DNA from 3 places in the Streptomyces sp. NPDC001922 genome. Region 2 is predicted to be linked to each of the others. Evidence: riboswitches for the same ligand, from Rfam matches in the RefSeq annotation. Region 2 holds a riboswitch; each other region holds the start of a gene.
The links. Region 2 has a riboswitch for glycine ahead of cycA (D-serine/D-alanine/glycine transporter). Riboswitches for the same ligand answer to the same signal wherever they lie in the genome.
Positions count from the first base shown of each region.

Region 1: linked by a shared signal. The riboswitch ahead of gcvT (glycine cleavage system aminomethyltransferase GcvT) and the one ahead of cycA (D-serine/D-alanine/glycine transporter) in region 2 are both predicted to bind glycine.
Region 3: linked by a shared signal. The riboswitch ahead of gcvP (aminomethyl-transferring glycine dehydrogenase) and the one ahead of cycA (D-serine/D-alanine/glycine transporter) in region 2 are both predicted to bind glycine.

Region 1 is NZ_JBIASV010000006.1:244,347-250,984, reverse strand. Features, by position in the region: gene glyA (serine hydroxymethyltransferase) at 1-1,160, opposite strand, end outside; gene gcvH (glycine cleavage system protein GcvH) at 1,192-1,569, opposite strand; gene gcvT (glycine cleavage system aminomethyltransferase GcvT) at 1,740-2,873, opposite strand; glycine riboswitch at 3,032-3,137, opposite strand; gene ACFYYR_RS12975 (AAA family ATPase) at 3,281-3,985, shown strand; gene ACFYYR_RS12970 (enhanced serine sensitivity protein SseB) at 4,217-4,999, shown strand; gene ACFYYR_RS12965 (enhanced serine sensitivity protein SseB C-terminal domain-containing protein) at 5,176-5,979, shown strand.
Region 2 is NZ_JBIASV010000018.1:81,059-87,696, reverse strand. Features, by position in the region: gene ACFYYR_RS29275 (methyltransferase) at 1-941, opposite strand, end outside; gene ACFYYR_RS29270 (cytochrome P450) at 1,044-2,276, opposite strand; gene ACFYYR_RS29265 (HEAT repeat domain-containing protein) at 2,783-3,079, shown strand; gene cycA (D-serine/D-alanine/glycine transporter) at 3,248-4,732, opposite strand; glycine riboswitch at 5,056-5,145, opposite strand; glycine riboswitch at 5,146-5,242, opposite strand; glycine riboswitch at 5,485-5,581, shown strand; glycine riboswitch at 5,985-6,079, shown strand; gene gcvP (aminomethyl-transferring glycine dehydrogenase) at 6,230-6,638, shown strand, end outside.
Region 3 is NZ_JBIASV010000007.1:7,441-14,078, forward strand. Features, by position in the region: gene ACFYYR_RS13845 (MerR family transcriptional regulator) at 1-414, shown strand, start outside; gene ACFYYR_RS13850 (bifunctional nuclease family protein) at 467-940, shown strand; gene ACFYYR_RS13855 (MerR family transcriptional regulator) at 1,108-1,716, shown strand; gene ACFYYR_RS13860 (DNA polymerase IV) at 1,783-3,258, shown strand; gene ACFYYR_RS13865 (PRC-barrel domain-containing protein) at 3,222-3,599, opposite strand; glycine riboswitch at 3,714-3,809, shown strand; gene gcvP (aminomethyl-transferring glycine dehydrogenase) at 3,998-6,638, shown strand, end outside.

The sequences.
Region 1 (6,638 bases), on a different contig from region 2:
TCCGCGACCTCGGCGAAGTCCTCCGCCTGGAAGCCGCGGGTGGCCAGCGCGGGGGTGCCGATCCGCAGGCCCGAGGTGACCATCGGGGGCCGCGGGTCGTTCGGGATGGCGTTGCGGTTGACGGTGATGCCCACCTCGTGGAGGCGGTCCTCCGCCTGCTGCCCGTCCAGCTCGGAGTTACGCAGATCCACCAGGACCAGGTGGACGTCCGTGCCGCCGGACAGCACCGAGACACCGGCCTCGGTGACGTCGTCCTTGGTCAGGCGCTCGGCGAGGATCCGGGAGCCGTCCAGCGTGCGCTGCTGGCGCTCCTTGAAGTCCTCGGAGGCCGCGACCTTGAACGACACCGCCTTCGCCGCGATGACGTGCTCCAGCGGGCCGCCCTGCTGACCGGGGAAGACCGCGGAGTTGATCTTCTTGGCGAGGTCGGCGGTGCACAGGATCACGCCGCCGCGGGGGCCGCCCAGCGTCTTGTGGGTGGTCGTGGTCACGACGTGGGCGTGCGGCACCGGGCTCGGGTGCAGCCCCGCGGCCACCAGGCCCGCGAAGTGCGCCATGTCGACCATGAGGTACGCGCCGACCTCGTCGGCGATCCGCCGGAACGCCGCGAAGTCCAGCTGTCGCGGGTAGGCGGACCAGCCCGCGACGATCAGCTTCGGCCGGTGCTCCTTGGCGAGGCGCTCGACCTCGTCCATGTCGACCAGGTTGGTCTTCTCGTCGACGTGGTAGGCGGCCACGTTGTAGAGCTTGCCGGAGAAGTTGATCTTCATGCCGTGGGTCAGGTGCCCGCCGTGGGCGAGGTTCAGACCCAGGATGGTGTCACCGGGGGAGAGCAGGGCGAACATCGCCGCGGCGTTCGCCTGGGCGCCGGAGTGCGGCTGGACGTTGGCGTGCTCGGCCCCGAACAGCTCCTTGATCCGGTCGATCGCGAGCTGCTCGATCACATCGACGTGCTCGCAGCCGCCGTAGTAGCGGCGGCCCGGGTAGCCCTCGGCGTACTTGTTGGTCAGCACCGAGCCCTGCGCCTCGAGGACCGCGACCGGAGCGAAGTTCTCCGAGGCGATCATCTCGAGCGTGGACTGCTGGCGGTCGAGTTCGGCGTCGACGGCGGCGGCGACGTCCGGGTCGAGCTCGTGCAGGGACTGGTTGAGAAGCGACATCAGGATCCCAATCGGGCGACGGGTGGGCGGATCAGTTGCCGGTGAAGGCGGTGTACTCGTCGGCGGAGAGCAGATCCGCCGGCTCGTCACTGACCTTCACCTTGAACAGCCAGCCGCCCTCGAAGGGGGCGGAGTTCACCAGCGCGGGGTCGTCCACGACGTCCTGGTTGATCTCGGTGACCTCGCCGGTGACCGGGGAGTACAGATCGCTGACCGACTTGGTCGACTCCAGCTCACCGCAGGACTCGCCCGCGGTGACGGTGTCGCCGGCCTCCGGGAGCTGGACGTAGACGACGTCACCGAGCGCGTCGGCGGCGTGCGAGGTGATGCCAACGGTCGACACACCGTCCTCGGCGACGGTGAGCCACTCGTGCTCCTTGCTGTAGCGCAGCTGCTGGGGGTTGCTCATGACCTGATTCTCCTGGATGAGGGGGCGTGCTGTGGTGCCGGTCTTGACAGATGGGACGGCGGTGACGAGAGATACCCGACAACCGGTCGGCAGTGGGTGACCGGCCGGTGACAGGCGACGTCGGGGTCGCGCGGACGGGCCGCGACACCGGCGCGCCGCCGGCCGGGACGTCAGCGCTGCCGCTTGTAGAACGGCAGGGCGACGACCTCGTACGGCTCGTGGCTGCCGCGGATGTCCACCGCGACCCCCTCGGTGCCGGGCGCGGCGTACTCGGCGTCCACATAGGCGATGGCGACGGGCTTGCCCAGGGTGGGCGAGGGGGCACCCGAGGTGACCTCGCCGATCACGGTGCCGGAGCCGGCGGCCACCACCGGGTACCCGGCGCGCGGCACCCGGCGGCCCTCGGCGATCAGGCCGACCAGCTTGCGCGGCGGGGCCTCCTCGGCCCGCTTCGCCGCGGCCTCAAGCGCCTCACGGCCGACGAAGCGGCCGTCGTTGGTGGTCTTCTCGAACTTCACGACCCGGCCCAGCCCCGCGTCGAACGGGGTGGTGTCCGTGGTCAGCTCGTGCCCGTACAGCGGCATGCCCGCCTCCAGGCGCAGGGTGTCCCGGCAGGACAGGCCGCACGGCACCAGACCGGCGTCCTTGCCCGCCTCCGTCAGCGCCTGCCACAGCGCCTCGGCGTCACCGGGCGCCACGAACAGCTCGAAACCGTCCTCGCCGGTGTAGCCGGTCCGGGCGATCAGCGCGGACACGCCGGCCACGGTGCCGGGCAGCCCGGCGTAGTACTTCAGCCCGTCCAGGTCGGCGTCGGTCAGCGACTTCAGGATGCCGGGGGACTCCGGGCCCTGGACGGCCAGCAGGGCGTACGCCTCCCGGTCGTCCCGCACGGCGGCGCCCTCGAAGCCGGCCGCGCGCTCGGTCAGCGCGTCCAGCACGACCTGCGCGTTCGAGGCGTTGGCGACGACCATGAACTCCTCGTCGGCCAGCCGGTAGACGATCAGGTCGTCGAGGATGCCGCCCCGGTCGTCACAGATCATGGTGTAGCGGGCGCGGCCGGGGGCGAGCGCGGAGAGATTGCCGACCAGGGAGTAGTCCAGCAGCGCCCCGGCCTCCGGGCCGGTCAGGGTGATCTCACCCATGTGGGAGAGGTCGAAGAGTCCGGCGCGGGTCCGCACCGCCAGGTGCTCGTCGCGCTCGCTGCCGTAGCGCAGCGGCATGTCCCAGCCGGCGAAGTCGGTCATGGTGGCGCCGAGCCCGCGGTGCAGCGCATCGAGGGCGGTACGGCGTGGTGCATCGGTCATGTTCAGGCTCCCAAGCAAGGGTGGCGAGGCTCTGTCGACAACAACACAGCCTCCCCATCTGTCATCGGAACCTGAGAGGTTCGCCACGACCCGGCAGGCGGGTCACGGCTTGCACCTTGGGTGGGACCGCTCCACGGCGGCCCGCTTTTCAGATGTGCCTCGCCTGCGCGGTACGGGGCCTGAGAGATTCAAGGGAGGACTTGCTCCTTCGGCGCTCCGGCGCCCGGCGCACTGCCGGTCCGGAAACTCTCCCGCGCGGGTTACAAGCGGCCGGTATGGAGTTTGCGCGCACATCATTGCACGCCTGTGACACTTTCGGACCCTGCGGGCGGGGGATAAGGCGGTTGTATGGCATTACCTTTTCTTGAAACTCTGCGGCAGCCGCAGTGACCGGACCTGGGAGGACGATCACGGTGCAGAGCCACGGAACGTTTGCGACAGCCTCGGGGGCCGGGCTCGGCGCGGTGCCCCACCAGACGGGCCCGGGCGCCCCGGCCGCCCCGGGCGTCGTCCGCCCCGGCCGCCTGGCCGGTACCACGGAGCTGCGCGGGCGCCCGGCCGCCGCGCTGCGCTACCCCGCCGGGGACGTCCTGGTCGTCTCCGGACTGCCCGGCAGCGGCAAGAGCACCCTGATCCGGCGGGCGGCCGGCGCCCCGGAGCAGGGCGGGGCCCCGGTCCACCGGGTGGACTCGCAGGACACCCGGGACCGCTGGGAGCGCCGGATGCCCGCGCTGCTCCCGTACGCCGTCTACCGCCCCCTCGTCCGCCTGGCGCACTACGCCGGGCTGCGCCGCGCGCTGCGCTCCGGCGAGAGCGTCGTGGTGCACGACTGCGGCAGCCTCGCCTGGGTGCGCCGCTGGCTGGCCCGCGACGCCCGGCGCCGCGGCCGCTCCCTGCACCTCGCGCTGCTCGACGTGGAGCCGCGGGTCGCCCTGGAGGGGCAGGCCTCGCGCGGGCGCGGGGTCTCCGGGTACGCCTTCGCCCGGCACCGGCGCGCCGTGGGGCGGCTGGTCCGGGAGCTGGAGGCCGGGCGGCTGCCGGACGGCTGCGCCTCGGCCGTCCTGCTGGACCGCCGGGCCGCGACCACGCTCTCCGGCATCGGGTTCGACTGACCGGCACCGACGGCCACCGGCCGTCCGCGGCGGCCCCGGACGGTTCCGGAGCGCCCCCGTCCGGAGGATCCGGCCGCGCACGGCGGACGGGACGGCGCGGAATGGCGGAAAGGTCCGGCGCGTCCTGGAGGTTCCCGACAGAAATCCGGGTCCCCCCAGGGGAGCTCCCGGGGCCCGCAACCGCTAGGGTTCCTGTGCAGTTCGGACGAGACGTGGTGGGGCCCGATGAGCATGACGGAGCAGCACAGCTATACCTCGCTTCCCGACGGGGCGACCCCGGGCAGCGGATTCCCCGGCAATGCGCTCGAAGAGGCGCTCGCCGCCTCCGTGGGCGTGGCCGGCGCCGGACCCCGGCTGGTCGAGGTACTCGGCCGCAGCCATGTCTGGGTGCCGCTGCCCAACGGCGGCAGCCGGGAGAGCCGGGACCTGGACCTGCCCACCGTCGAGATCGACGGCGCCGCGTACGTCCCGGTGTTCAGCTCCGAGCAGCAGTTCCTCCAGGTCGTCGGCTCGCACGTCTCGTTCACCGTCGCGCCGGCCCGGGAGTTCGCCCGCGGCCTCCCGCCGCAGCTCGGCATCGCCGTCAACCCGGGCGGGGCCGTCGGGGTTCCGCTGCCGCCCGCCGCCGTCGCCGAGCTGTGCCGGACCGGCCGGACCGAGCTCGACGGGCCCGCCTCGGGCGGCCGGGTGCGGCTCTTCGAGCCCGACTGGCAGGACGAACCCGTCGACTTCCTCGCCGCCGCCGCGGGCGAGTTCGCCGTCACCGGGCTGGTCCGCACCGCCCGCCGCGCTCTCGCCAGCGTCGAGGGCGATGCGCCCGCGCTGTTCGTCGGCGTCGAACTCATCCGCTGCGAACCGGAGGACCGGACCGTGGTGATGGAGGCCCTGGGGCGTGCGCTGGGCGCGGTTCCGGTGCCCTGGCCGGTGCAATTGGTCCTCCTGGACGTCGCGAACGACCCCGTGGGGCACTGGATGCTGGAGCGCGTGCGCCCCTTCCACACCGCGGAGCGCTGAACGCGACCCGTGTGTACCCCCGGTGGTGCACCGGGACGGGCCACCGTCGGCCCGTAAGCTGGTTGGATGACCGGGCGGGAGCGGGACTGCCCCGCACAGTGCCGACAGGCCGGAAGAAGGGGCGGAGTCTGGTGAGCGCGGGAGCCAGCGCAGCGGCGGCCGGAGCCGTCGAGCAGATGCTGCGGCAGGTGACGCCCGGGCGGTACGACGCCTATGAGGCCCTGCTGCGCGCCCTTGCCGAGGAGCAGGTCTGGATGCTGCTCTGGCACGGACGGCCCGGATCACCGGACGCCCAGTACGGGAACATGGAGGTCGGCGGGCTGGGTTACGCCCCCTGCGTCACCTCCGCCCAGGAGCTGGCGGCCAGCGGCTGGAACCGTGCCCACGAGGTCGTCACCGGCTGGGAGATCGCGGCGGCCCTCTATCCCGAGCGCTGGGGTCTGTGGCTCAACCCGCACGCCCCGGGCGGCGGCGTCGGCATTCCCTGGGCGGACCTCCGCCGGATCGCCGGCGGGCTGGACCGGCTGCCCGCCGGTCCGCTGCGGCTGTCCGAACCGACCATCGAGATCCCGCAGTTCTACGCGCTGCTGACGCAGAACGCGCACCGCACCCCCGCCGTCCGGGCGCTGCGCCGCGCCTGGGTGCAGCCAGCCCTCGGCGCGCCGTACCTGGCGATCGGCCTGGAGCTGTACGACACGGGCCCGCAGGCGGTGGACTCCGTGCGGGTGATGATGCAGCAGTCGATCGGGGCCGTCCCGGACGGGCTTCCGGTGTCGACGGTCGCGATGTCCGACGAGTACGACCCGGTGGCGACGTGGCTGCGGGCGCACGCCCGGCCGTTCTTCGACCGGGATGCCTACGGCGCGGCGGCGCCGCCCCCGCCCACCGCGCCCGCCCCCGGCTACGGTTACCCGCCCGCGCCCGCCGGCGGTGCCCCGGACGCGCCGGGCTGGCAGGGGCCGGCACCCCGGGCGTACTGACCGCACCGGGCGGGCCGGCCGGGTGTCGTCCGGTCCGTGCCGGCGCGGGCGCGTCCGCCCGGTCCGCGCCTGCCCGGTCCGCGCCTGCCCGGTCCGCCTTGGCCCGGCCTGCCGTTGCCCGGCCGGCGTCCGCCTGAGCTGTGTATGCCTGACCTGCGTCCGCCCGGCCCGCGTCCGCCGGTACCGGCGGGCTGATCGCTGCCCGTCGGCACCGACCGCACCGACCGCCGACCGCACTGACCGCCGCCCGCCCGACGCTCGTCCGCAGGTGCCGTCCGCGCCGCTGCCCCGTCGCTCCCCGAGCCCGACCGCGTCGAGCCCGAACGCGCCGATCCCGACCGCGCCGAACCCGACCGCGCCGAACCCGAACTCCCCGCGCCCGACCGCGCCGAGCCCGAACCCCCCGAACCGGCGGCGGGACTCCGGGACCTGGCGCATTCTGTGCGGCTCGGCACGCTTTTCGGCCCCTCCGCACCTCCCCGGAAGCCCCGGACGGCATCGTTCCGCACGGCTGCCGACTGCCCCCGGGGATGCCATGACGTGCAGCAACTTCGCGTCATATCAAGGGATATGGCCAGGTTCGGGTTCCGCTTGTGCTGTTCTGTTGTTCGGATAACGGAGGATGCCTGGTCACATCACAGTTGCGCATCCATTGCCGG
Region 2 (6,638 bases):
GCCCAGCGGGAATATTCGGAGGCCGTATAGGCGCGGCCCTCGGTCTCGATGAGCTGGGCAAGCCCCATCAGCGCTGCCAGGGGAGGACCTGTCTGCTCCTCGTTGACGAAGTATCCGGCGATGACCAGGAGGCCGCCCGGCGCGAGGGCGTCGAAGGACTTCTGCAACAGCAGCTTGGCGTCGTCCTCGCGCCAGTCGTGCAGGACATTGCTGAAGGTGTGCACGTCATGACCTTCGGGAAGGGCTGGGTCCTGGAAGAAATCTCCGCCGACGGTGGAAATCCTCCCGGTCAAGCCCGCAGCCTCGACCTTGTGCTGGGCGATGCCGGTGACGAACGGCAAGTCGTAAACGCTCGCCTGCAGGTCGGGGAAGGCCCGGCACAGCGTGATGGCCAGTGCGCCCGACCCCCCGCCCACATCGAGCAGGCTCCTGCTTCCGCTGAGGTCGACAGCAGCTGACAGCGCCTCCCCGGTGAAGGAGGACAGGGTGTGCATGGACTCCCAGAACGTGTCGACCACGTCAGGATTCCGGCTCTGGAACAGGGATGTGTCGTGGTCGGTGTCCCAGGTGACGGGCCGATTGGCGCGCACCGCCTCCGTGAGCCGCCCCCAGGCCGCATAGAGGCGACGGTCGAGCATCGTGATGAGCCCACCGAAGTGATGCGGCTTTCCGGGAACCAGATAGGCCTCGGCCAGGGGACTGTTGTGGTACAGATTCCCCGTCTTCTCCAGGAGGCCGAGCGACGCACAGCCGGTCAATAACATGCGCGCCGGGCGTTCATCGATGTCGCAGTACTCGGCGAACTCCTGAAAGGTCATCCCAGGCGTACCGGACAGCCGGGCGAACAGGTGCAGTTCGTAGGCGGTTGCCAGCGTTTTGAACGCCCAGTATCCCGTTGACAGTTCGAAGAGTGGTGCTGGTGAAGGCATGGCTTCGGTCATGGCGGGGGCTACTCCTGTCGGGTGACGGACCGGATCCCAGGTGAGGGAGCAAGGCCTCGTGCGGTGGACGCCCCCTCGGGGGGCCTCGACGCCAGGGGTGTCTCAGCGCGTGGTCGCGGCGGGCACAGGGGAGAAATCGATCAGGACCTGCTGCGGGCCGCGCGTGACGAAGCCCACGTCCCGGGGGACGAATCCGGGAGAGAGCCGCAGCTCGGGGAGCGTCCGGAACAGGACCCGAAGAGCGGTGGTGATCTCCATGTGGGCGAGGGAGGCGCCGATGCAGAAGTGCCGTCCGGAACCGAACGCCAGATGCTGGGCCGCGCCCGCGAACGCCCGGTCCGCCTCGGCGTCTTCCCGGAACACGTCGAAGGTGTCCGGCGAGCGGAATCGCGCCGGGTCCCGGTTCGCCGCCCCGACGAGCAGGAAGACCAGAGCTCCCTTCGGCACGGTGCCGCCGGACAGGGTGACGTCCGCGCGGGTCTCGCGGGTGATGACCTGCACGGGAGGAGTGAGTCTCAGGGTCTCCGCAAGAGCTCTGTCCATCAGCGAATCGTCGGCGGAGACCGCCTGTCCGAGGCGGTTCTGCAGCAGGTGGCGGACGGTCAGGTTCAGCGCCTTCTCGGTGGTCTCACCGCCGGCCGCGAGGAGCACGAGCCCGAAACTCTTGATCATGTCGTCGTCCATCCGGGCCCCGTCGACCTCGCTCGTGCACAGCAGCGAGATGAGGTCGTCGCCCGGGTCGGCGCGGCGGCGCCGGATCTGCTCGTCCAGGAACTCCGCGAGCTCCGCACCGGCCTCCAGGCCCGCGCGTGACACCTCCGGGTTCCGTTCGAAGTTGCCGCTGTAGTCCACGATGGCGCGGTACCACCGCCGGAAATCGTCGTGGTCCTCGGAGACCCCCATCAGCCGCATGATGACCTTGACGGGAAGGCGTCGAGCGAAGTGCTCCGCGAAGTCGACCGAACCGTCGGCTGCGAAGGCCTGAACGAGTTGTCGTGCGGATGTCTCGACAGAGGACGAGATGCGCTCGGTCAGCCGCTTCCGGTGGAATGCCGGTGAAATGAGCCGGCGGTGGCGTGCGTGTTCCTCTCCGTCCATGGCCATGAGGCTGCGGTGCACGAGGGGCCGTAACTGATCGTCCCAGCTCCGGCTGGAGAAGACGTCGGCTTCGCGGAAGGCACGCGTCACATCCTCGTACCTGCTGATGATCCAGGCGTCCAGCCGGTCGTCGTAAAGGAGCGGGAAGTTCCTGCGAAGGGATTCGAAAGTCGGATAGGGGGAGCGTTGGAACTCTTCGGACAGCAGGTCAGGAGTGGCAGGTTGCACGTGTGACATGGACCCCCCGGATTCCACTGACGACACGGGACCACGGCATTCACCGCGCCCGCTTCGAACCACAGGACAGAGTTTCTTCTACGCGTCTGCTGCACCACCGATACCTGGAAGCCGTGAACAGGCGCATCATGCACCCCGCACGGGAGTTACCCGTTCCGGTTCCCGAGCGGGAACATGCGACGTTTCTGTTGCGACAGGAGCCGACATAGGGGAGGACGTATAGAGGGCGTGGATGGTTCCCGTCGCCGTGACAGGAGTTGTATTGAGATGTCCCTGCCGGGTCCGCGAAGAGGCGGGATCAGGCCCCTCGCTACGCAATGGCAATCCCGCACAAGGACCGTACTCAATGATCACACGCTGGACAACCCTTCATTTCCGTAGCGGGATCTTCCGGATGAAGTTTCATGCACCATCGATCGCTGATCATTCCCGACCGCTGCCCGCAAGGGCATAGGAGGAAACCTGCCGGCTCACCGTTCCCGCACAGCTGCTGACTCCTGCGCGGGGTGCCCCGCAGACCGTTCCGGGGCGGTGCGGCCAAGCCTCCCAACGGCTCGGGCGGTTACCGGGGTTGTCGCGGAGGTGTCCCGGACGCCGAGTCGGAAGCATCACACCGGGGAGTCCTTGACGAGCCCGATATCGCCGACCTCCCGGACGCCCGGGGCGACCGGGGCCGGGCGCAGCGCGAGGCGGTTCAGGAGGCGCTGCCCGTCCTGCTGCCGCTGCTGGAGGACGACGACAAGTCCGTGCGGTGGGCCGCCGGGGAACTCCAGCGGATCTGCGCCGAGCCGACCGCGCAGTGACCGTCGCGCCGCCCGGCGGAGCCACCGGCTCCGCCGGGCGGCGCGGGCCGTGCAGTGGCAACCACACCGAGAGCGGGCCGTTCCGACCGGCACCGACCGCGAGCGCCGTTCCCCTCTGCTGGGAGCAGCGCTCGCGGTCGGTGCCGGTCGACGGATCCGGTGGCCGTATCACTCCTCCCGCGCACCGTGGAGTTCGGAGCGGAAGGCCGCCGCACGGGCCGCATGGTCCGGGCGGCGGCGGATCCCCGCCCACGCGATGCCGAGGACGACGAACCAGACCGGTGTCACCAGCAGGGCCCGCAGCGTGTCGGCTTCCTGGGTCAGCGCCCAGATGAGGAACACGAAGAACGCGAGCACGACGTAGCACATGGCGATGCCGCCGGGCATCCTGAACGCCGACGCCTCGTGCAGGTGCGGACGGCGCCTGCGGTACACGAGGTAGCTGATCAGGATGATCGACCAGACGAAGATGAACAGCACGGCGGACACGGTGGTCACCAGGGTGAACGCCTCGATGATCGAGTCGTCCATGGCGACCATGACCACACCGGCGAGCAGGAACACTCCGGAGAGGAACAGGGCGTTGGCCGGTACCTTCCTGGCGGTGAGCCGGCCGAAGCGCGCCGGGGCGTCGCCCTCCCGGGCCAGCCCGTACACCATCCGCGAGGTGGAGTAGATGCCCGAGTTCGCGGACGACGCGGCCGAGGTCAGCACCACGAAGTTGATGACCGACGCGGCGATCCCCAGCCCGGCGAGGGTGAACATCACGACGAACGGACTGCGGTCCGCGCTGATCTCGCGCCAGGGCGTGACCGAGATGATCACGATCAGCGCGACGACGTAGAACAGCATCACGCGCACCGGAATCGAGTTGATCGCCTTGGGCAGGTTCCGTTCCGGGTTCTCCGCCTCGGCCGCGGTGGTGCCGACCAGCTCGATGCCGACGAAGGCGAACGTCGCGATCTGGAATCCCGCGACGAACCCCATGGGACCGGTGGGGAAGAACCCGCCGTCGTTCCAGAGGTTGGAGAAGCTTGCCGCGGCACCGCCGGGAGCCTGGAAGTGACCGAACACCATGACCAGCCCGACGACGATCAGCGCCAGGATCGCGACGATCTTGATCAGCGCGAACCAGAACTCGGTCTCGCCGAACGCCTTCACGGTGGGAAGGTTCAGGGCGATCAGCAGGATGACGGCGGCCAGGGCCGGTATCCACAGCGCCAGGTCGTGCCACCAGTAGGACACATACCCGGAGATGGCGATGACGTCGGCGATGCCGGTGACGATCCAGCAGAACCAGTACGTCCAGCCGGTGAAGAAGCCCGCCCACGGCCCCAGCAGGTCGGCCGCGAAGTCGGCGAAGGACTTGTAGCGCAGGTTGGAGAGCAGCAGCTCGCCCATCGCCCGCATCACGAAGAAGAGCATCACGCCGATGATCATGTAGACGAAGATCACCGAGGGGCCGGCCAGCGAGATCGTCTTGCCCGACCCCATGAACAGGCCGGTTCCGATCGCACCGCCGATGGCGATGAGCTGGATGTGCCGGTTGGACAGTTGGCGGGAGAGGTGCTGTTCGCCCTCGGGCGAGGGCGTCGGTCCGGCTGCCGGCCGGGCCGGCCCGGTGGTCGAGCCGGTGTCACTGCTGTCAGGCATGGGCAAACCTCGCGGAACTCACACCCCGTACGGGCACGGGGCAGGGGGTGTCTCGGAGCATGGCCACGCGCCCACAGGGTGGGGCGAGCGGGCAGGGTGGGGCTGCGCGCGGACCTGCGGCAGCCGACCGGAACGGTGTCGGTGCGCTGAACGGGCCACAGATGCGGAACGGGCCCGCAGAGGCTGAACCGGCCCACGGAGCAGGCCGACGATCAGCCCGGAAACCGGCAGGTGGGCGGTGGTCAGGGGAGAGGCGGCGGGAGAGCCATCAGGGGCTCCTCGAAAGTCGAGCACGGGCAGGGGCCCGTGCGGCCGAGTGAGCCTCCCCCTCTGTCATGAGCCTGAGAGCTTCGCCGCGCTGAGCGCGGCTTGCACCGTCGGCGAGGCGCGTCGGCGCCTGCTTTCCAGAGTTGCCTGACCGGGCGGTAGGGATGCCTGAGAGATTCCGGGGAGGTGTTGCTCCTTCGGCGACCGGATCTGGCTGATCCAGTGCTCTCCCGCTCCGGGGTGAACGGCGATGTGCGGTGAGGCTAGGTCCCCGTCGGCGACCGGTCAAGGGTCCGGCCGAACGCTGGACACTACTTCCGAGTAGCCCGGCGCTCGCCCGTGCCGAGCAGCGTTTGTGCAGCTCAGGGCGCACATCCTGAGCCGGTCCCGTGACCGGCCGCGTCCACCGAGCAGACTCTTGACGGCGGTGTTCCGGTGCCCGTACGTTGCCTCCGGAAAGACCCGACAACCACATACACCGCTGACGATTCTGCGCGGGAGAGCTCACGTCATCCGATGACGTGGCGCCGAAGGAGCAAATCCTCCCCGGAAACTCTCAGGCCTCGATACCGCGTGGCGGAGGCGGACTCTGGAAAGCAGGCGTTCACGCGCCTCGCCCACGGTGCAAGCCGCGGACATCCCCGCGGCGAAGCTCTCAGGCCCATGACAGAGGGGGAGGCTCACTCGCCGCACGGGCTCCTGCCCGTGCTCGACCCGAGGACGTCTCCATGGCTGCCGTATCCCTGTCGCCGCTCCGGCCGACGACCACACCCGGATCACCTGCGTCACTGCCGCGGCCGTGGCGTCCGGCCCGGTCCCGCCCCTGACCGTGCACGCCGTCGTCGGCCCGGTCCAGCTTGTCCGTGGGGCCCGTCCGACGGCCGGTGTGACCCGGCCGTCACCAGGGCCGTCAGGGCGCTGACCGCCCCGACGCCGCCATCCTCCCGGCCTCACCGCCGGGCGCACAACTCCACATCGCGCTGTTCGAACCGAAGCGGGAGAGCCCTCGCCCACCCTGGCGGGGCGCCGAAGGAGCAACTCTCCCCAGAATCTCTCAGGCCCAACTACCGCTTCGGCGAGGCGACTCTGGAAAGACAGGACGCCATGTCCTGCGCCCACGGTGCAAACCGCCGGACCCGGTGGTGAAGCTCTCAGGTACCGATGACAGAGCGGGGAGGCCGCCCGTCCACGGCACCGCGATCGCGGTGCCCCCACAGGGAGCCTCCCACCATGACCTTTCCCGAGCCCTCCGCGTCGGGTGCGTTCGTCACCCGTCACATCGGTGTCGACGACGCCGACCGCACCAAGATGCTGGCCGAAGTCGGCTACCCGACGCTCGCCGCCCTCATCGACGCCGCTGTCCCGAGCGGCATCCGGAGCACGACCGACCTGAACCTGCCCCCAGCCGCCACCGAGGACGAGGCCCGCTCCGAACTGCAGGAGCTCGCGGGCCGGAACACCGTGGCCGTCCCGATGAACGGACTGGGGTACCACGCGACCACCACACCCGCGGTGATCCGGCGCAACGTGCTGGAGGACCCGTCGTGGTACACCGCCTACACGCCCTACCAGCCGGAGATCAGCCAGGGCCGGCTCGAAGCACTGATCAACTTCCAGACCGTGGTCGGAGACCTCACCG
Region 3 (6,638 bases), on a different contig from region 2:
CTCGACGGGGCGCTGGAGGACTCCGAGGCGGAGAGCACCGCCACCGCGGCCCGTATCGGCCGTGCGGAGCTCCTGGCGGCCGCCGAGGTGGACGAGGGGCGGCTCGCGGAGTGGGAGTCCTACGGCCTGATCGGGCCGGCCGAGGACGGTGTATACGACATCGAGGCGGTCCAGGTCGCCAGGCTCGTCGGCGACCTGGGCCGTTTCGGGCTGGAGCCGCGGCATCTGCGGGTCATGAAGGCCGCCGCCGACCGGGAGGCGGATCTGGTGGAACAGGTGGTGGCGCCGTTGCGGCGGCACCGCAATCCGCAGACGAGGAACCACGCCGAGCAGACCGCGCGGGAGCTGGCGACCCTGTCGGTGCGGCTCCACGCGGCGCTCGTCCAGGCCGCGCTGCGGACCCGTCTGCACTGATGAAGCGGTGCCCGACTACCCAAACCGGCCGGGCACGTCCTAGGGTTACTGTGTGAACGAGCTCGACGTCGTGGGTGTCCGGGTGGAAATGCCCTCCAACCAGCCGATCGTGCTCCTGCGTGAAGTGGGAGGCGATCGGTACCTCCCCATCTGGATCGGTCCCGGGGAGGCCACCGCCATCGCCTTTGCCCAGCAGGGCATGGCCCCGGCCAGGCCGCTGACGCACGACCTGTTCAAGGACGTGCTCGAGGCGGTCGGCCAGCAGCTGACCGAGGTCCGGATCACGGACCTGCGGGAAGGTGTCTTCTACGCCGAACTGGTCTTCGCCAGTGGTGTCGAGGTGAGTGCCAGGCCCTCCGACGCCATAGCGCTGGCGCTGCGCACCGGAACGCCGATCTACGGCAGCGACGGTGTGCTGGACGACGCGGGGATCGCGATCCCGGACGAGCAGGAGGACGAGGTGGAGAAGTTCCGCGAATTCCTCGACCAGATCTCGCCCGAGGACTTCGGATCCAGCAGCCAGTAGCGGCCGTGCGCCGGCGCTTCCGGGCCATCCGGTCAGCCTTTCCCCGAAGAGGGCACGGAAAACCACTCTCAGGGTGATTATCACTCGGCGTGCCGAGTGTGGCGATCGTTGACGCACCCGGGGTCACTGCCTACCGTCGAGAAGGCAGGTCAAGGACGGAGGTCGGCGTGAGAAGCACCGGCGACGGTACAGCGGCGGGCGGCCCTTTTCCGCTCCACGGAGGTGCGGTCGACCCCGCCACCGGGCACACCGCCGCGGCAGCCGCCGTGCCGGGTGAGCCGTCCGACGAGGTCGGTTATCGCGGCCCGACCGCCTGCGCGGCGGCCGGCATCACCTACCGCCAGCTGGACTACTGGGCGCGCACCGGGCTCGTCGAGCCGAGCGTGCGGCCCGCCTACGGCTCCGGCACCCAGCGGTTGTACAGCTTCCGGGACGTCGTCGTCCTGAAGATCGTGAAGCGTTTCCTGGACACCGGCGTCTCGCTGCAGAACATCCGCGCCGCCGTCCAGCACCTGCGGGCCCGTGAGCGGTCCGATCTCGCGCAGATGACGCTGATGAGCGATGGCGCGACGGTCTACGAGTGCTCGTCCCCGGACGAGGTCGTGGACCTGCTCCAGGGCGGTCAGGGCATCTTCGGCATCGCCGTGGGGGTGGTGTGGCGGGACGTGGAGAGCGCCCTGTCCCAGCTCCACGGAGAGCGGATCGACACCGGCGAGACCCTGATCGGGCACAACCCCGCGGACGAGCTCGCCCGCCGCCGGAACCGCGCCGGCTGATCCCGCGGACGCGCCGCGCCGCCCGCCCGTGGGCCGTTGTCAGTGCCGTACGGCAGCATCAGGGGTGTGAGAGGCGCACCGACCATCCTCCATCTCGACATGGATGCCTTCTACGCCGCGGTCGAACAGGCGGCGAAGCCGAGCCTGCGCGGGAAGCCGGTGGTCGTCGGCGGGCTCGGGCCGCGGGGTGTGGTCGCCACCGCGTCCTACGAGGCGCGGGTCTTCGGGGTGCACTCGGCCATGGCGACGGCCCAGGCCCGGCGGCTCTGCCCGAACGCGGCCTATCTGACGCCGCGCTTCTCGCTGTACCGCCAGGTCAGCGACGCCGTCATGGAGCTGCTGCACGGCCTCTCGCCCCTGGTGGAGCCCCTCAGCCTGGACGAGGCGTTCGTCGACCTGGAGGCGGAGGGGGCGGCGGACTCGGAGGCCTCCGCGCGGGCCGTGGGCGAGCGGCTGCGGGCCGACATCAGGGCCGCCACCGGGCTAAGCGGCTCGGTGGGCCTGGCGGGGTCCAAGATGCTGGCCAAGATCGCCTCCGAGCAGGCCAAGCCGGACGGACTGACACTGATAGCCCCGGGCACCGAACGCGAACTGCTGGCACCGCTGACGGTGCGTACCCTGCCGGGCGTCGGCCCGGCCACTGCCGAACACCTGCGCCGGTCCGGCATCCACACGGTCGGGGAGATCGTGGAAGCCGGTGAGGAGGAGATGGTGCGGCTGCTGGGGCGGGCGCACGGCAGCTCGCTCCACACGATGGCGAGCGGGCGGGACGACCGTCCCGTGATCGCCGAGCGGGACGCCAAGTCCGTGTCCGTCGAGGACACCTTCGACGTCGACCTCCACGACCGGGCACAGGTGAGGGCCGAGGTGGTGCGCCTGGCGGAGCGCTGTGTGCAGCGGCTGCGCGCGGCCGGGCGGTCCGGCCGCACGGTCGTCCTCAAGGTGCGGCGGTACGACTTCTCCACGCTGACCCGGTCCGAGACCCAGCGCGGCCCCACCGACGACCCCGCGGTCATCCGGGACGCCGCCGCGCGGCTCCTGGAGCTCGTGGACACCACCGGGGGCGTGCGGCTGCTGGGTGTCGGGGTCACGGGGCTGGCCGACTTCACGCAGGAGGACCTGTTCGCCCAGGCAGCCACGGCCGAGGCCGCCGCTGCGCTGGAGGCGGCCGCGGCCGCCGCGGACGCGGAGCGGGCCGAGGAGTCGCCGACGGGGCCCGCCCCGGTGGCACCGGAGGCCGGGGAGACCGCGGTGGAGCAGACGCGTCGCTGGGCGCCGGGGCACGATGTGCGCCATGCGGAGCTGGGGCCCGGCTGGGTGCAGGGCAGCGGCGTGGGCCGGGTCACCGTGCGGTTCGAACAGCCCTGGTCGGCGCCCGGCCGGGTGCGGACCTTCCCGGTCGACGACCCGGCCCTGGAGCCGTCCGAGCCACTGCCGCTGAAGCCCGGCGGCCCGGGGGAGACCGGTGCCGGGGAGGGCCGGCCGGAGGCGACCGGTGCGGGCGGTCAGTCGTCGTTGCCCGCCAGCCGCCCGAAGTCCTGATCGTCGGGGTCGGGCCCGTCCTCCGGGGACGTGGCGTCGAGCCCGTAGTGGTGGTAGAGCTGCAGCTCCTGCTCCGGCGAGAGGTGGCGGCCGACGCCGAAGTCGGGTGCGCGCTTGATCAGCGCGCGGCGGTAGGGGACGCGCAGGGTGTCGTCGACGATCTCGCTGGGCTCCAGCGGGACGAAGGCGTCACGCCCGAACAGGCCGGTGCGCACCGCGGCCCATTCCGGGAGGCCGGTCGCGTCGTCCAGATACACCTCGTCCACGGTGCCGATTTTCGCTCCGTCGAGGTCGAATGCCTTGCGGCCGATCAGGCTCCGCGGATCGATATCGGTCTGCACGGTCCCTCCCGCTGTTCGCAGATCCTCTACGAGAACTACGAAAGGGCACATTCCGCCCCTCGGCCACTCGAGCGACCGGCCCTGAGAGCCACTGGTACGCTGGCAAATGGCTGCAGACCCCGTGCGGGAGAGTCCTCCAGCAGCAATAGGAGGCGCCGAAGGAGCAAATCCTCCCCGGAATCTCTCAGGCACACGTACCGCACGGACGAGGTCACTCTGGAAAGCAGGGCGGGCATCGGCCGTGTATTGCGCCGGAACCCCTCCTCACCGACGGTGAAAACCGGACCGCCCCGGCGGACCGGTGAAGCTCTCAGGTCGAGATGACAGAGGGGGAGGCCGTCCGGGCACCCGTGCCGTGGTGCCCCTCGCAGGTCGCGTCGACCAGGAGGCCTCCGCAGATGACCGCCGATCGCATCCCACTCTCCCAGCTGGAACGTGGCACTCCCTTCGAGCAGCGCCACATCGGACCCGACAGCGCGGCGCAGGCGAAGATGCTCGCCCAGGTGGGCTACGGCTCCCTGGACGAGCTCACCGCCGCCGCCGTCCCCGACGTGATCAAGAACGCCGGGGAGCTGGACCTGCCGGACGCCCGCACCGAGGCGGAGGTCCTCGCCGAGCTGCGCGGCCTCGCCGAGCGCAACGAGGTGCTGGCGCCGATGATCGGTCTCGGCTACCACGGCACCTTCACCCCGCCGGTGATCCTCCGCAACGTGATGGAGAACCCCGCCTGGTACACGGCGTACACGCCGTACCAGCCGGAGATCTCGCAGGGCCGCCTCGAGGCGCTGCTGAACTTCCAGACCGTCGTCGCGGACCTGACCGGGCTCCCCACCTCGGGCGCCTCGCTGCTCGACGAGGGCACCGCCGCCGCCGAGGCCATGGCGCTGTCCCGCCGGGTCGGCAAGGTGAAGAACGGCGTCTTCCTCATCGACGCCGACTGCCTGCCGCAGACCATCGCCGTCATCGAGACCCGCGCCGAGCCGACGGGTGTCGAGGTCGTCGTCGCCAACCTCTCCGAGGGCATCCCGGCGGACGTCGCCGAGCGCGGTGTCTTCGGTGTGCTGCTCCAGTACCCGGGCGCTTCCGGGCAGGTGCGCGACCTGCGCCCGGTCATCGAGCGGGCCCATGAGCTGGGCGCGATCGTCACGGTCGCCGCCGACCTCCTCGCCCTCACCGTGCTCACCTCGCCCGGCGAGCTCGGCGCGGACATCGCGGTCGGCAACAGCCAGCGGTTCGGCGTTCCCATGGGCTTCGGCGGCCCGCACGCCGGCTTCATGGCGGTGCGCGACACGTTCGCCCGCAGCCTCCCCGGCCGACTGGTCGGGGTCTCCGTCGACGCCGACGGCACCAAGGCGTACCGGCTGGCGCTGCAGACCCGTGAGCAGCACATCCGCCGGGAGAAGGCGACGAGCAACATCTGCACCGCGCAGGTCCTGCTCGCCGTCATGGCCGGGCTGTACGCCGTCTACCACGGTCCGGACGGGCTCGCGGGCATCGCCCGCCGTACCCACCGCTACGCCACGCTGCTCGCGGCGGGCCTGCGGGCCGGGGGTGTGGAGATCGTGCACGGCGCGTACTTCGACACCGTGACCGCCCGGGTGCCGGGCCGCGCCGCCGAGGTCGTGGCCGCTGCCCGCAAGGCCGGGGTCAACCTGCGGCAGGTCGACGCCGACCTCGTCGGCATCGCCTGTGACGAGACCACCCTCCGTGACCAGGTGGCGGCCGTCTGGGGCGCCTTCGGCGTCGAGGCGGACATCGAGGCCCTGGACGCCACGGCGGAGGACACCCTCCCCGCGGCCCTGCTCCGCCGGGACGAGTACCTCACCCACCCGGTGTTCCACCAGCACCGCTCCGAGACCGCGATGCTGCGCTACCTGCGCCGCCTCTCCGACCGGGACTACGCGCTGGACCGCGGAATGATCCCGCTCGGCTCCTGCACCATGAAGCTCAACGCGACCACGGAGATGGAGCCGGTCACCTGGCCGCAGTTCGGGGCGCTGCACCCGTTCGCGCCGGTCGAGCAGGCCGGGGGCTATCTGACCCTCATCCGTGAGCTGGAGGAGCGGCTCGCCGAGGTCACCGGGTACGACAAGGTCTCCCTGCAGCCCAACGCGGGCTCCCAGGGCGAGCTGGCCGGTCTGCTGGCCGTCCGGGCGTACCACCGGGCCAACGGCGATGATCAGCGCACCGTCTGCCTGATCCCCTCCTCGGCGCACGGCACCAATGCCGCCAGCGCCGTGATGGCCGGGATGAAGGTCGTGGTCGTCAAGACCCGCGAGGACGGCGACGTCGACGTCGAGGACCTGCACGCCAAGATCGAGAAGCACGGCGACGAGCTCGCGGTGCTGATGGTGACCTACCCGTCGACGCACGGCGTGTTCGAGGAGCACATCACCGACATCTGCGCGGCCGTGCACGACGCGGGCGGCCAGGTCTACGTGGACGGCGCCAACCTCAACGCGCTGGTGGGCCTCGCCAAGCCGGGCCGGTTCGGCTCGGACGTCTCGCACCTGAACCTGCACAAGACGTTCTGCATCCCGCACGGCGGCGGCGGTCCGGGCGTCGGCCCGGTCGGCGTGCGCGCGCATCTGGCGCCGTACCTGCCGAACCACCCGCTCCAGCCGGCCGCCGGACCGGAGACCGGGGTCGGCCCGATCTCCGCCGCGCCGTGGGGCTCCGCCGGAATCCTGCCGATCTCCTGGGCGTACGTCCGGCTGATGGGTGCCGAGGGGCTGCGGCGGGCCACTCAGGTGGCGGTGCTCGGTGCCAACTACATCGCCAAGCGGCTGGAGCCGCACTACCCGGTGCTCTACACCGGTCCGCACGGCCTGGTCGCCCACGAGTGCATCGTGGACCTGCGCCCGCTGACCAAGGCGACCGGGGTCACCGTCGACGACGTCGCCAAGCGGCTCATCGACTACGGCTTCCACGCGCCGACCATGTCGTTCCCGGTGGCCGGGACGCTGATGATCGAGCCGACGGAGAGCGAGGACCTCGTCGAGCTGGACCGCTTCTGCGAGGCGATGATCGCGATCCGCG